3 regions of the Streptomyces sp. NPDC001194 genome follow, and region 1 is predicted to be linked to each of the others. Evidence: riboswitches for the same ligand, from Rfam matches in the RefSeq annotation. Region 1 holds a riboswitch; each other region holds the start of a gene.

Evidence for each region. A riboswitch is a leader RNA that binds a small molecule or an ion and turns the genes downstream of it on or off. The one in region 1 is predicted to bind thiamine pyrophosphate.
Region 2: another riboswitch for thiamine pyrophosphate. It lies ahead of thiO (glycine oxidase ThiO); the one in region 1 lies ahead of thiC (phosphomethylpyrimidine synthase ThiC).
Region 3: another riboswitch for thiamine pyrophosphate. It lies ahead of ACFY1T_RS19555 (thiamine ABC transporter substrate binding subunit); the one in region 1 lies ahead of thiC (phosphomethylpyrimidine synthase ThiC).

The regions. Positions count from the first base shown of each region.
Region 1 covers NZ_JBIAXU010000003.1:461,910-466,956, forward strand. The annotation lists gene ACFY1T_RS10190 (IclR family transcriptional regulator) at 81-851, shown strand; gene ACFY1T_RS10195 (SsgA family sporulation/cell division regulator) at 949-1,398, shown strand; gene ACFY1T_RS10200 (YibE/F family protein) at 1,493-2,914, opposite strand; TPP riboswitch at 2,987-3,132, shown strand; gene thiC (phosphomethylpyrimidine synthase ThiC) at 3,127-4,914, shown strand; gene ACFY1T_RS10210 (hypothetical protein) at 5,032-5,047, opposite strand, start outside.
Region 2 covers NZ_JBIAXU010000002.1:555,705-560,751, forward strand. The annotation lists gene ACFY1T_RS07250 (thiazole synthase) at 1-539, opposite strand, end outside; gene thiS (sulfur carrier protein ThiS) at 545-745, opposite strand; gene thiO (glycine oxidase ThiO) at 742-1,959, opposite strand; TPP riboswitch at 1,957-2,069, opposite strand; gene ACFY1T_RS07265 (NAD(P)/FAD-dependent oxidoreductase) at 2,174-3,394, shown strand; gene ACFY1T_RS07270 (Rv2175c family DNA-binding protein) at 3,474-3,839, shown strand; gene thiE (thiamine phosphate synthase) at 3,976-4,638, shown strand; gene metF (methylenetetrahydrofolate reductase [NAD(P)H]) at 4,731-5,047, shown strand, end outside.
Region 3 covers NZ_JBIAXU010000008.1:160,640-165,686, forward strand. The annotation lists gene pyrH (UMP kinase) at 1-536, shown strand, start outside; gene frr (ribosome recycling factor) at 622-1,179, shown strand; gene ACFY1T_RS19545 (phosphatidate cytidylyltransferase) at 1,179-2,255, shown strand; gene rlmN (23S rRNA (adenine(2503)-C(2))-methyltransferase RlmN) at 2,417-3,529, shown strand; TPP riboswitch at 3,588-3,697, shown strand; gene ACFY1T_RS19555 (thiamine ABC transporter substrate binding subunit) at 3,783-4,883, shown strand; gene ACFY1T_RS19560 (ABC transporter permease) at 4,925-5,047, shown strand, end outside.

The DNA of each region.
Region 1 (5,047 bases):
CCAGGATTCACGGCGCGTGCGGGGGCGGCCCCCGCAGGGCGGACCCTCCCCAGGTCCGCTGCCACGGCTGGGGGTGGGCTTTGTCTTCGGTTCACAATGCCGGTGTGCCGACGCTGATCGGTTCGGTGCAGCGCGCGTTGAGGCTGCTCGAAGCAGTGGGTTCCCACAGCGAGGGGGCCCCGGCGAAACAACTGGCGCGCGAAGCCGGGCTCCCCCTCCCCACCGCGTACCACCTGCTGCGCACCCTCACCCACGAGGGCTATCTGCGGCGTGAGGGCGGAGTGTTCGTGCTCGGCGCCGCCGCCGGGCGGCTGGCGGGCGGCGGGCTGCAGCAGAAACGTCGCAGCATGATCCTCGACTCCCTCGCGCACTTTCGCGACGCGGTCGGGGCCCCCGTCTACTTCGCGGTGTTCCGTGAGGGTGAGATCGAGCTCGTGGGAGTTTCGGACACCCCGGCCAGCCCCGCCGTCGAGGAGTGGGCCGATTTCCGCGCGACCGGGCATGCGCACGCCATCGGGCAGTGCCTGCTGGCCCAGCTCGACGAGAAGACGCGCAAGGACTACTACGTGCGGCGCCCCGTCGAGGCCGTCACCCAGTACACCGTCCGGGACCAGAGCGCCCTCGAACACCGCATCGGCGCCCTCGGACGCATGGAGCCGGTTACGGAGCGTCAGGAGTACGCGCTGGGCACTGTCTGTGCGGCCATCCCCATCACCGCGGGCGATACCGCAGCAACAATGGCGATTTCCCTCCCTTTGCACCAGGAGGAACGATTGCTGTATGTGGTCGATCGACTACGGAGTGAAGTAGGCGCGCTGTTGAGCACCCTCTCGTTCTCTATCAGTATCTGAAAACTCACTCCTTGTGATCTGCATGACCTTCCACCACCCTTGTCAAGAGGGCCCTGGGGGTTCATTCCTGGCCACTTCCACTACAGCGGGGTAGTCCATGCGCGAGTCGGTACAGGCAGAGGTCATGATGAGCTTCCTCGTTTCCGAGGAGCTCTCCTTCCGGATCCCGGTGGAACTCCGGTACGACACCCGTGACCCCTACGCAGTGCGCCTGACGTTCCACCTTCCCGGAGACGCCCCCGTGACCTGGGCATTCGGCCGGGAGCTGCTCCTCGACGGCATCAACAAGCCGTGCGGCGACGGCGATGTGCACATCGCCCCCACCGATCCCGAGGAGTTGTCCGACGTCCACATCCGGCTCCAGGTCGGCTGCGACCGGGCGCTGTTCCGCGCCGGAGCGGCCCCGCTCGTCGCGTTCCTCGACCGTACCGACCGGCTTGTTCCGCTCGGTCAGGAGCGCAACCTGGGCAACTTCGAGGAAGACCTCGACGAGGCACTGGACCGGATCCTGGCGGAGCCGCAGCAGAACGAGCAGAACGCGGGCTGAGGGACCCGACCGGAAGAGCCGGTCAGGCCGACCGCGCGAGCCGGACGGACCGCACGAGCCGAGTCGCCCCGGGCCCCCGAGCCACCCGGGTCGCTCAGCGCTTGCGCCGCCGCCCCCGGCCGCCGCGGGCCGGCACCGAAGCCGCCGCTCCGGCCGGGGATCCCGGCCGGTCGGCGGAGACCACCAGCGCGGCGAGCGCGGTGGTCACCGGGACCGAGGCCACCAGGCCGATCGACCCGACGAGGGTCCGCACGATCTCCTCCGCGACCAGCTCGCTGTTGGCCACCGATCCCATGCTGCTGTTCGCGATCGAGAACAGCAGCAGCAGCGGAAGTGCCGCGCCCGCGTAGGCCAGCACCAGGGTGTTCACCACCGAGGCGATGTGGTCGCGGCCGATCCGGATGGCCGCCCGGTACAGGGCGCGGGACCCCATCGACGAATCGGCCTGGTGGAGTTCCCAGACCGCCGATGTCTGGGTGACCGTCACATCGTCGAGCACACCGAGCGATCCGATGATCACGCCCGCGAGCAGCAGACCGCTCATGTCGATGTCCGGGTAGAGCCCGTGGATCAGCCCCGTGTTGTCGTCGGTGTTGCCGCTGAGGAACGCCCAGTCGACGAACACCGAGCCGAGCAGCCCGATCAGCAGCAGCGAGACGAGCGTGCCCAGGACGGCGACGGACGTACGGGCGCTCAGGCCATGACACATGTAGAGCGCGATGAGCATGATCGCGCTGGCCCCGACGACCGCGACGACCAGTGGGTTCGAGCCCTGCAGGATCGCCGGGAGGATGAAGAGGGTCAGCACGCCGAAGCTGACGACCAGCGCGATCAGCGCGAACATGCCGCGCATCCGCCCGACGACGACCACGGCGACCGCGAAGATGCCGGCCAGCACCGCCAGGGGGAGCTTGCGGTTCACGTCGACCACCGAGTACTGGAGGTCCCGGGGAGCGTCCGGCGCGTACGCGACGACCACCTCCTGGCCGTTCTCCAACTGCCGTGGCGCTCCGGGCTGCACGATCTCGACGAACGTGCGGCCCTTGTCCGGCCCGGTGGCGACCTCGACGGTGGCCTTCTTGCAGTCACCGGTCTGCTGGGCCCGGGCCTCGCGGCCCTCCGGAGTGGAGACGCTCCCCGTGGTCGGCACCTGTGAGGCGTTCACCGATTTGCAGTCGACCTGTTCGAGCGCGACGACCGTGCCCTGCTGGGTCTGCCGGTCGAAGCCGACCCCGGAGCGCTCGTGGGCGGGGGCGCCGCCCGGCCAGAGCACCACCATGCCGACGAAGACGGCGACGGCGAAGGGGATCAGGACCGCGGCGATGACCTTGCGCAGGTGCTTCGAGACGGGAGCAGCCGGTCCGTGGCCGTGGGAATGACCATGGGAGTGGCCCTGGGGCTGACCCTGGGACGGGCTCTGGTCATGCCCGTGGTCATGCCCGTGGCCCACGTGTGCGTGGTCGGCGTGACCCGGGTGCTCGGTGGGCGTGGAGGGAGGCTGCGGCGAGGACGTCACCGGCAGATCATCGCAAGAGTTGAGGGGGCCCACTGTTCAGCACGCCACAAATGACGCTAGCGTGGGGGCACCTTTGCACAACGCGGGAGCTCGGAGCACCGGGCTGAGAGGGCGCTGATCACCGTACGCGCAGCACATATGCGTACGGGAAGAGGCTGCGTCGACCGCCGAACCTGTTACCGGGTAATGCCGGCGTAGGGAGATCAGGTCTCATGACCATTCAGGACGCACGCACGCCTGCCGTCAGCCAGGACGCCGACGGCCAGACCGAGCGCCAGCCCGGCTGGCACAAGGGATACCTGGCCGGCTCCCGGCCCGACCTCCGGGTGCCGGTCCGCCAGGTCCACCTCACCAACGGCAAGGACGTGACGCTCTACGACACGTCCGGGCCGTACACCGACCCGCAGATCGAGACCGACGTACGGCGCGGCCTGGCCCCGCTGCGCGAGAACTGGATCATCGGCCGCGGCGACACCGAGGAGTACGCGGGCCGGCCGGTGCGGCCCGAGGACGACGGCATCAAGCACACCTCGCCGCGGGGTGGCCTCAAGAACCTCGACGCGGTCTTCCCGGGCCGCCCGCGTCAGCCCCGCCGGGGCCGTGACGGCGCTGCCGTCACACAGCTCGCGTACGCCCGACGCGGCGAGATCACCCCGGAGATGGAGTACGTCGCGATCCGCGAGAACGTCTCCCCCGAGGTCGTCCGCGAGGAGATCGCCGCAGGTCGCGCGGTGCTTCCCGCGAACGTGAACCACCCGGAGATCGAGCCGATGATCATCGGCAAGCGGTTCCTGGTGAAGGTCAACGCCAACATCGGCAACTCCGCGGTCACCTCCTCCATCGAGGAGGAGGTCGACAAGATGACCTGGGCCACCAAGTGGGGTGCCGACACGGTCATGGACCTCTCGACCGGCCGCAACATCCACACCACCCGCGAGTGGGTGCTGCGCAACTCCCCGGTCCCGATCGGCACCGTGCCGCTGTACCAGGCGCTGGAGAAGGTCGACGGCCGCGCCGAGGAACTGACCTGGGAGATCTACAAGGACACGGTCATCGAGCAGGCCGAGCAGGGCGTCGACTACATGACGGTCCACGCCGGCGTGCTGCTGCCGTACGTGCCGCTGACCGCCCGCCGCAAGACCGGCATCGTCTCCCGCGGCGGCTCGATCATGGCCGCCTGGTGTCTCGCGCACCACAAGGAGAACTTCCTCTACACGAACTTCGAGGAGCTCTGCGAGATCCTCGCGACGTACGACGTCACGTACTCGCTGGGCGACGGCCTGCGCCCCGGCTCCATCGCCGACGCCAACGACGCGGCGCAGTTCGCGGAGCTGAAGACGCTGGGTGAGCTGAACACGATCGCCAAGCGGCACAACGTGCAGACCATGATCGAGGGCCCGGGCCACGTCCCGATGCACAAGATCAAGGAGAACATCGACCTCCAGCAGGAGATCTGCGAGGAGGCGCCGTTCTACACGCTCGGCCCGCTGACGACGGACGTCGCCCCGGCGTACGACCACATCACCTCGGGCATCGGCGCCGCGATGATCGCCTGGTGGGGCACTGCGATGCTCTGCTACGTCACGCCGAAGGAGCACCTGGGCCTGCCCAACCGCGACGACGTGAAGACCGGTGTCATCACGTACAAGATCGCGGCGCACGCGGCGGACCTCGCCAAGGGCCACCCGGGTGCCCAGGAGTGGGACGACGCCCTGTCGGACGCGCGCTTCGAGTTCCGCTGGGAGGACCAGTTCAACCTGGCCCTCGACCCGGACACGGCCCGCGAGTTCCACGACGAGACGCTCCCGGCCGAGCCGGCCAAGACCGCGCACTTCTGCTCCATGTGCGGTCCGAAGTTCTGCTCGATGAAGATCTCGCAGGACATCCGTCGTGAGCACGGCGGGGACCTGAAGGCCAATGAGATCGAGGCGGGCATGGCGGAGAAGTCCGCCGAGTTCGCCGCGAGCGGGAATCGGGTGTACCTCCCGTTGGCGGACTGACCCGCCCAAGGCGGCCGGCGCTGCTCTGGGGAGGATGAGGGGGCTTCCCAGGGCAGCGTTCCGGCCGTGGCGCGATGTTTCACGTGAAACAGGGGCGGTCGGCCTGCCGCGGCGGCGTTACTGCGTGCCGCCG
Region 2 (5,047 bases), on a different contig from region 1:
GGGACCCCGGCCCGCTCCGCGATCAGCTCGAAGTTGTGCGGGTTGCGGATGCCCATCCCCGAGCCGATCGGCGACCCCAGCGGCATGATCGCCGCGCAGCCCGCGTCCTCCAGCTTGCGCGCCAGCACCGGGTCGTCGTTCGTGTAGGGCAGCACCGTGAAGCCCTCGTCGACCAGCGTCTCGGCCGCGTCCAGCAGCTCCACCCCGTCGGGAAGCAGCGTCCGCTCGTCCGCCACGACCTCCAGCTTGATCCAGTCCGTGCCCAGCGCCTCCCGTGCGAGGCGCGCCGTCAGCACCGCCTCGCCCGCCGTGAAGCACCCCGCCGTGTTGGGCAGTACGGAGATGCCCAGGCGCGTCAGCACCGACAGGACGGAGCCCTGCACCGTCGGGTCCAGCCGCCGCATCGCCACCGTCGTGAGCTCCGTGCCGGACGCGACCAGCGCCCGTTCCAGGACGTCCAGGCTCGGCGCCCCGCCCGTCCCCATGATCAGACGGGACGAGAAGGTCCGGCCGCCCAGCTCGAAAGCGTCGTCCGCCATCGCGCTCAGCCCCCCTGCACCGCGGTGAGGACCTCGACCCGGTCGCCCTCGCCCACCGCCGTGAGCGGCCACTGGCGGCGCGGGACCACGGTCTCGTTCAGTGCGGCCGCGACCCCGGACGGGGCCGTGGTCAAGGTGGCGACCACCGCGTCGAGCGTGGTGCCGGCCGCGATCTCGCGCGGCTCGCCGTTGACGGAGATGGTCATGCGTACGACTCCTGACGTGCGGTGGAGAACCGGCGCGGGCTGAACGGGCGGGCGATCTCGGGCAGCGTGCCGGTGGTCAGCAGCCGGGCCATCACGTCGCCGGTGAGGGGGGTCAGCAGCACCCCGTTGCGGTAGTGCCCGGTGGCCAGGTGCAGGCCGGGCAGGTCGGTCGGGCCCAGCAGCGGGGCGTTGTCCGGGGATCCCGGCCGCAGCCCGGCCCGGGTCTCGGTCAGCGGCAGTTCGGTGATGCCGGGCACCAACTCGTGTGCGTCGCGCAGAAGTTCGTACACCCCGCCCGCGGTGACCGTGGTGTCCCAGCCGAGTTCCTCGCTGGTGGCCCCGATGACGAGCTCGCCGTTCTCGCGCGGCACCAGGTACACGTGGCTGCCGCGCACCACCGCCCGCACCGTCCGCGACAGGAACGGCGCGTACGCCGGCGGCACCGCGAGCCGCAGCACCTGCCCCTTCACCGGCCGTACGGGAGGCAGCACCTGCTCCGGTACGCCGGCCAGCCGGCCGCTGAGCGAGCCCGCGGCCAGGACCACCTGGTCCGCGCGCAGCTCCGTGCCGTCGTCGAGCCGTACGCCGACGGCCCGGTCGGCCGCGGTCAGCAGCCGCTCCGCGGCCGCCCTGCGGATCTCCACGCCGGCGCCCTCGCAGGCGGCCAGCAGCGCGGCCGCCAGCCGGCGCGGGTCGACCTGGTGGTCCCCGTCCACGCGCAGGCCGCCCCGTACGCCCGGGGCCAGCATCGGCTCCAGGCGGCGGCACTCGCGGCCGGTGAGCCACTCGGACTCCAGGCCGCAGCGGCGCTGGAGGGCGTGCAGCTCCCGCAGGTGGAGCCGGTCGTCGGCGTCGAGGGCGACGGCGAGCGTGCCGCAGGCCCGGTATCCGATGTCCGTCCCGCCGCCGGCCTCGGCCAGCTCGGCGGCGAACTCCGGGTAGCGGGCGGCGGAGGCGAGGTTGAGCCCGAGCAGGGTCTCCTCGCCGTAGTGGAGCTCCGTGACGGCGGCGAGCATGCCGGCCGCGACCTGCGCCGCGCCACCGCCGGGCGCGGGATCGGCGAGTACGGTCCGCAGTCCGTGCTGGGCCGCCCGCCAGGCGGTGACCAGGCCGATGATCCCGCCCCCGATGACGAGGACGTCGGACCCCGCGGCCCGCGCGGATCCGGTGGATGCGACGGATCCCGCGTCGGATCCCTTCCGAGATGAGTGCATGGGCGTCCAGCCCCTCCCTTCGCCGGCATGACCCGGATCAGGTTCGTACGGTCGGAGGCCGCTCAGCCTCCCTCTCAGCCCGGTCCGCCCGGACTCCCGCGATAGGTACGGGCGCCAGCCTAACCCCGCCGCCGGGGGCGGGTAAGGCTGCCTCCCCGGCCGCCGCGCCGGGCCGCTGTTCCTGACGAGCCGTCAGATCGCTAGGCTGGGGGTCGTGAGCGAGCAGACGGAACAGACTCAGAGCGGCGTCGTCATCGTCGGCGCCGGAATGGCCGGAGTGCAGACCGCGGTCGCGCTGCGGGAGCAGGGGTGGCGCGGCCCGATCACCCTGCTGGGTGCCGAGCCGCACCAGCCGTACGACCGGCCTCCGCTGTCGAAGGCGGTGCTGCTCGGCAAAGCCGAGGACTCCGCGTTCGACGTGGACTTCGAGGGGCTCGACGTCGTGCTCCGGCTCGGGGTGGAGGTCACCGGGCTGCGGGCCGCCGAGCGCGAGCTGGACACCGAGGCGGGACCGGTCCCGTACGAGGTCCTGGTCCTGGCGACCGGCGCCGAACCGCTGACCCTGCCCGGGGCCGAGGGCGTCCCCGGCGTGCACCTGCTGCGCACCCTGGACGACGCGGCCCGGCTCCGGCCGGTGCTGGCCCGGACGCCGGCGACCGTGGTGGTCGGAGCGGGCTGGATCGGCGCCGAGTTCGCCACGGCCGCGCGCGAGGTGGGCTGCGCGGTGACCGTGGTCGAGGCGGCGGACCGGGTGCTGGCCGGGGCGCTGCCCGCGGAGGTCGCGGCCCCGATGGCCCACTGGTACGAGGAGGCCGGGGCCGCCCTGCTGACCGGCGCCAAGGTCTCCTCGGTGGAGCCCGGGCGGGTCCTGCTCGCGGACGGGCGGGAGCTGCCGGCCGGAGCGGTGGTGGTGGGCATCGGGGCCCGGCCGGCGACCCGGTGGCTCGCGGACTCCGGGGTCGAGCTCGGGCCGGAGGGCGCGGTCACGGCGGACGAGTACCTGAGGACCACCCTGCCCGGGGTGTACGCGGTCGGCGACTGCGCCTCGTTCCCGTCGGCCCGCTACGGGGCGCGGCTGCTGGTGCACCACTGGGACAACGCCCTGCAGGGACCGCGGGTGGTCGCGGCGAACATCGTGGCCGGGAGCGCGCTGCAGGTGTACGACCCGGTGCCGTACTTCTGGTCGGAGCAGTTCGGGCGCTTCGTGCAGTACGCGGGGCACCACGCGGGCGCCGACGAGCTGGTGTGGCGCGGGGACCCCGCCGAGGCGGGCTGGTCGGTGTGCTGGCTCCGGGGCGGGGCGCTGGCCGCGGTCCTGGCGGTGGGCCGGCCGCGGGACCTGGCGCAGGGGCGGAAGCTGATCGAGGCGGGTACCCCGGTGGACCCGGCCAAGGTCGCCGACTCCGCGGTCCCGCTGAAAGCGGCGCTGGTCTAGGGCGCGCGGGCGGTGCCCGGGGACCCGGACGGGTCGGCCCGGGTACCGGGTGTCGGTCCGAGGTGGCAGGCTTGTGCCCGTGACCGAGATTGACGCAAAGATCGACGCCCTTGTCCCCGCCTGGCTGTACGTCCCCGACATCGCCGAGATGCTCGACATCGAAGTGACCCGGGTCCGCCAGCTGGTCAAGGAAGGTCAGCTGATCGCCGTACGCCGGGGCGAGAACCGTTCGCTCCAGGTGCCCGCCCCCTTCATCGACGGCGACAAGATCGTCAAGGGCCTGCCCGGCCTGCTGACCGTGCTCCGCGACGACGGCTTCTCCGACGAGGAGATCCTGGAGTGGATGTTCACCCCGGACCCGACCCTGCCCGGCACCCCCGCGCAGGCGCTGAGCGAGAATCGCGGCACGGAGGTGAAGCGCCGCGCTCAGGCGCTCGCCCTCTGACCCGAGAGATCCGGGCGTCCGGAGAGATCCGGGCCGCCGGAGCAAGCCGGCCGCCCGGGTGATCCGGGCCGCCTGATCCATCCGCGGTGCGCGGGCCCGGACGGCCCGTGCACCGCATCCACCCCGGGGGGTACCCATGTCCGCGATCGTGTCCGCGAGCGCCCAGCTGTCCGATGCCCGGCTCTACCTGTGCACGGACGCCCGCAAGCGGCAGGGGGACCTCCCCGAGTTCCTCGACGCGGTCCTGGCGGGGGGCGTGGACATCGTCCAGCTCCGGGACAAGGGCATGGAGGCCGGCGAGGAGCTCGAGCACCTGCGGGTGTTCGCCGACGCCGCCCGCCGGCACGGCCGGCTCCTCGCGGTGAACGACCGCGCCGACGTCGCCCACGCCATCGGCTCCGACGTCCTGCACCTGGGCCAGGGCGACATCCCGGTGCCCGCCGCCCGCGCGATCCTCGGCGAGTCCGTCCTCGTCGGCCGGTCCTGCCACGCCGAGTCCGAGGTGGACGCGGCCGTCGCGGAGCCGGGCGTGGACTACTTCTGCACCGGCCCCTGCTGGCCCACCCCCACCAAGCCCGGCCGGTACGCCCCCGGCCTCGGACTGGTCCGGTACGCGGCCTCGCTGGCCCCCGCCCGCCCCTGGTTCGCCATCGGCGGCATCGACGCCGGCAACCTCGACGAGGTCCTCGACGCCGGAGCCACCCGCATCGTCGTCGTCCGCGCGCTGACCGAGGCCACCGACCCGGGCGCGGCCGCCGCCGACCTGGCCAAGCGGGTCCGCGAGCGCGTTTCCTCCTAAGCCCCGTCCCGGCGCAGGTGCAGGTGTCCAAAAACGTGTCCAAAAGGCGGACACGGCTTCGGCGTCCGGGTGGGCGCGTCTAACCTGCCCGTATGGCCCTTGGTACCGCTTCCACCCGCACGGACCGCGCACGCACGGTCCGCGACCTGCTGGCGTCCGGGAGCCCGTCGTACTCCTTCGAGTTCTGGGCCCCGAAGACGGAGAAGGGCGAGCGCAACCTCTGGAACGCGCTGCGCCGGATCGAGGCGGTGGGCCCGAGCTTCGTCTCCGTGACCTACGGGGCCGGAGGCTCCACCCGCGGCGGCACCGTCAAGGCCACCCAGGAGATCGCCGCCGACACCACGCTGACCCCCGTCGCGCACCTCACCGCGGTCGACCACTCCATCGCCGAGCTGCGCCACGTGATCGG
Region 3 (5,047 bases), on a different contig from region 1:
GCATGGACCGCGCGCGGTCCGACTACATGGGCATGCTGGGCACCGTCATGAACTGCCTCGCCCTCCAGGACTTCCTGGAGAAGGAAGGCATCGACTCCCGCGTGCAGACCGCCATCACCATGGGCCAGGTCGCGGAGCCCTACATCCCGCTGCGCGCCGTACGGCACCTGGAGAAGGGCCGCGTCGTGATCTTCGGCGCCGGCATGGGCATGCCCTACTTCTCCACCGACACCACGGCCGCCCAGCGGGCCCTGGAGATCGACGCCGAGGCCCTGCTCATGGGCAAGAACGGCGTCGACGGGGTCTACGACTCCGACCCGAAGAAGAACCCCGACGCGGTGAAGTTCGACGCGCTGGAGTACAGCGAGGTGCTGTCCCGCGACCTCAAGGTCGCCGATGCCACCGCCATCACGCTGTGCCGCGACAACAAGCTGCCGATCCTGGTCTTCGAGCTGCTCGCCGAGGGCAATATCGCCCGCGCCGTCAAGGGTGAGAAGATCGGCACGCTCGTGAGCGACCAGGGCACCCGGGCCTGAGCATCCGGGCGCCGGGCCCGGCCCCGCTCGGCCGAGCCCGCCCCGCCCGCCTGAACCATCCATATCTGACATGCAGGAGCACGTGGTGATCGAAGAAATCCTCCTCGAGGCCGAGGAGAAGATGGAGAAGGCCGTCGTCGTCGCCAAGGAAGACTTCGCGGCGATCCGCACCGGTCGTGCGCACCCGGCGATGTTCAACAAGATCGTGGCGGACTACTACGGCGCCATCACGCCCATCAACCAGCTCGCGTCCTTCTCGGTGCCCGAGCCGCGCATGGCGATCGTGACCCCGTTCGACAAGAGCGCCCTGCGCAACATCGAGCAGGCCATCCGCGACTCCGACCTGGGCGTCAACCCCAGCAACGACGGCAACATCATCCGGGTGACCTTCCCCGAGCTGACGCAGGACCGCCGCAAGGAGTACATCAAGGTCGCGCGCACCAAGGCCGAGGACTCCAAGGTCTCGATCCGCGCCGTCCGCCGCAAGGCGAAGGACTCCCTCGACAAGCTCGTCAAGGACAAGGAGTCCGGCGAGGACGAGGTGCGCCGCGCGGAGAAGGAGCTCGACGACACCACCGCGAAGTACGTCGCGCAGGTCGACGAGCTGCTCAAGCACAAGGAAGCCGAGCTCCTCGAGGTCTGATGAACGACTCTCCCTGGGCCACGGAGCCGGTTCCGGCGGGTCCCGCATACGATGCGCTGGTGGGCCCGCACACTCGGCCCATGCCCATCGTGCCCGATGCCGCCGGCCGTGACTTCGACGACCGGGAAGCACGCGATCGGGGGGCCGCCGCCGAAGGCGGCCCCCCGTTCCGCGCCGAGACGCCGCCGCAGGAGCCCATGCCCAGCCCCCCGCCCCCGCCCTCGCAGGCACCGCAGGACCCCTCGCCCCCGCCGCCGAAGAAGCGGGCCGGGCGAGACCTGCGTGCCGCCATAGGGGTCGGTGTCGGCCTCGGCGCGGTGATCTTCGCTTCGCTGTTCATCGTCAAGGCGGTCTTCGTCGGCGTCATCGTCGTCGCCGTCGTCGTGGGCCTGTGGGAGCTCACCTCCCGGCTCCAGGAGAAGAAGGGCATCAAGGCGCCGCTCGTCCCGCTCGCGGTCGGCGGCGCCGCCATGGTCATCGCCGGATACGTCCGGGGGGCCGAGGGCGCCTGGGTCGCCATGGCCCTGACCGCGCTGGCGGTCCTGGTCTGGCGGATGACCGAGCCGCCCGAGGACTACCTCAAGGACGTCACGGCCGGCGTCTTCGCGGCGTTCTACGTGCCCTTCCTGGCCACCTTCGTCGCGATGCTGCTCACCGCCGACGACGGTCCGGAGCGCGTGGTCACCTTCCTGCTGCTGACCGTGGTCAGCGACACCGGTGCCTACGCGGTGGGCTGGCGCTTCGGCAAGACCAAGCTGGCGCCGCGCATCAGCCCCGGCAAGACCCGCGAGGGACTGTTCGGCGCGGTGGCCTTCGCCATGGCGGCCGGCGCGCTGTGCATGGAGTTCCTGATCGACGGCGGCGTCTGGTGGCAGGGCCTGCTGCTCGGTCTCACGGTCGCGGTCAGCGCCACGCTGGGCGACCTCGGCGAGTCGATGATCAAGCGGGACCTGGGCATCAAGGACATGGGCACGCTGCTCCCGGGCCACGGCGGCATCATGGACCGCCTCGACTCCCTGCTGCCCACCGCCCCGGTGGTGTGGCTGCTGCTCGCCGCCTTCGTCGGCACCGGCTGAAAATCGGGCTCCGCGGCTTCCGGCCGACGGGCGGTTCACCAGGGCAACCCCGCTGAGCTGGGACGACGTACGTCTGAAGGCTTTGGGTGGGTCCGGGCGGTTACTCTTGAAGGGCGCGCTGCTTCTGCGGCGCGCCTTTCGTCTTACGAGGAGTACCAGCCATGGCCCGCCCTGTCCCGGGAGAGCTCACCTTCGTCGCCCCTCGCGGGGCCAAGAAGCCGCCCCGGCATCTCGCCGACCTCACCCCCGAGGAGCGTCGCGAGGCGGTCGCCGCGATCGGCGAGAAGCCTTTCCGGGCCAAGCAGCTCTCGCAGCACTACTTCGCCCGGTACGCGCACGACCCGGCCGAGTGGACCGACATCCCGGCGGGCTCGCGCGAGAAGCTCCGCGACGAGCTGCTGCCGGACCTGATGAGCGTCATCCGCCACATCTCGTGCGACGACGACACCACGCGCAAGACCCTGTGGAAGCTGCACGACGGCACCCTCGTCGAGTCCGTGCTCATGCGCTACCCCGACCGGGTCACCATGTGCATCTCCTCGCAGGCCGGCTGCGGCATGAACTGCCCGTTCTGCGCCACCGGCCAGGCGGGCCTGGACCGCAACCTGTCCACCGCCGAGATCGTCCACCAGATCGTCGACGGCATGCGCGCGCTGCGCGACGGCGAGGTCCCCGGCGGCCCGGCCCGGCTGTCCAACATCGTCTTCATGGGCATGGGCGAGCCGCTGGCCAACTACAAGCGGGTCGTCGGCGCCATCCGCCGCCTCACCGACCCCGAGCCCGACGGCCTCGGCCTGTCGCAGCGCGGCATCACCGTCTCCACCGTCGGCCTGGTCCCGGCGATGCTGCGCTTCGCCGACGAGGGCTTCAAGTGCCGCCTCGCGGTCTCGCTGCACGCCCCGGACGACGAGCTGCGCGACACCCTCGTCCCCGTGAACACCCGCTGGAAGGTCCGCGAGGTCCTCGACGCGGCCTGGGAGTACGCCGAGAAGTCCGGCCGCCGGATCTCCATCGAGTACGCCCTGATCCGCGACATCAACGACCAGGCCTGGCGCGGCGACCTCCTCGGCCGGCTGCTCAAGGGCAAGCGCGTCCACGTCAACCTGATCCCGCTGAACCCGACGCCGGGCTCGAAGTGGACCGCCTCGCGCCCCGAGGACGAGAGGGCCTTCGTCGAGGCCATCGCCCGCCACGGCGTGCCGGTGACCGTACGGGACACCCGTGGCCAGGAGATCGACGGCGCGTGCGGCCAGCTGGCGGCCTCGGAGCGCTAGCCTGCGGTTTTCGCGGGCCCGATTCGGCCACGGGGTACCCTGTGGCCGAACCAATTGCATATTCCGACAGGGGAGCGCCACAGCGCTGAGAGTGCGGTAACCGTCATCCGCAGACCCTCTGAACCTCGCCCCGGTCATTCGGGGTAGGAAGTTCGGTCATCACTCAAGCTGTTGCGCCCTGCCCGGCGACCGCTCGCACTGAGCGCCGGGCAGGGCCGCGTCTTCTCCTGGTCATCCCAGGAGGAATTCACCAGTGAGCACCACCAAGAAGTTCGCGGGCGCGGCGCTCGCGGCCGCGCTCGGCGTCGCCACGCTCAGCGCCTGCGGCGGCGGCGACGCCAAGGACGAGTCCGCGGGTTCCGGCGAGACACCGAAGTCCAAGACGGTCACGCTCGTCTCGCACGACTCCTTCAACGTGACCGACACGGTCCTCAAGGAGTTCGAGCAGCAGAGCGGCTACACCGTGAAGGTCCTGAAGTCCGGGGACGCGGGCGCCGCCCTCAACCAGGAGATCCTCACCAAGGGCTCCCCGCGGGGCGACGTCTTCTTCGGTGTGGACAACACGCTGCTCTCGCGCGCCCTCGACAACGGCATCTTCACGCCGTACGAGGTCAAGGGCCTCGCGGACGTGAAGCCCGAGTACGTGCTCGACAAGGAGCACCGGGTCACGCCCGTCGACTCCGGCGACATCTGCGTCAACTACGACAAGGCGTACTTCGCCGACAAGAAGATCGCCCCGCCGCAGACGCTGGACGACCTGGTCAAGCCGGAGTACAAGAACCTGCTGGTCACCGAGAACGCGGCGACCTCCTCGCCCGGCCTCGGCTTCCTGCTCGCCTCCGTCGGCAAGTACGGCGAAGAGGGCTGGAAGGACTACTGGAGCAAGCTCAAGGCCAACGGCGTCGAGGTCGTCGACGGCTGGGAGCAGGCCTACAACGAGCGCTTCTCCGGCTCCGCGGGCGGCAAGAAGGCCAAGGGCGACCGGCCGCTGGTCGTCTCGTACGCCTCCAGCCCGCCGGTCGAGGTCCTGTACGGCGAGCCGCAGCCGGCCGAGGCCCCCACGGGCGTGGCCACCGGCACCTGCTTCCGCCAGGTCGAGTTCGCGGGCCTGCTCAAGGGCGCGAAGAACGAGGAGGGCGGCAAGGCGCTCCTCGACTTCCTGGTGAGCAAGAAGTTCCAGGAGGACATGCCGCTCCAGATGTTCGTGAACCCGGTGGTGAAGGACGCCAAGCTGCCGGAGCTGTTCACGAAGCACGGCGTGGTCGTCGAGAAGCCCGAGAACGTCGCTCCCGAGACCATCGCCAAGAACCGTGAGCAGTGGGTCAAGGCATGGTCCGCGCTCGTCGTGAAGTAGGACGCGAGAGCGCACGCGGTACGGCCGTCCGGCTCCTGCTGATGGCCGTGCCGCTCGCCTTCTTCGGGCTGTTCTTCGCCTATCCGGTGGCCGCGATCGTCGGCCGAGGGCTCAAGACCGACGAGGGCTGGCAGTTCGGGCGGATCGGCGAGGTGCTGAGCCGG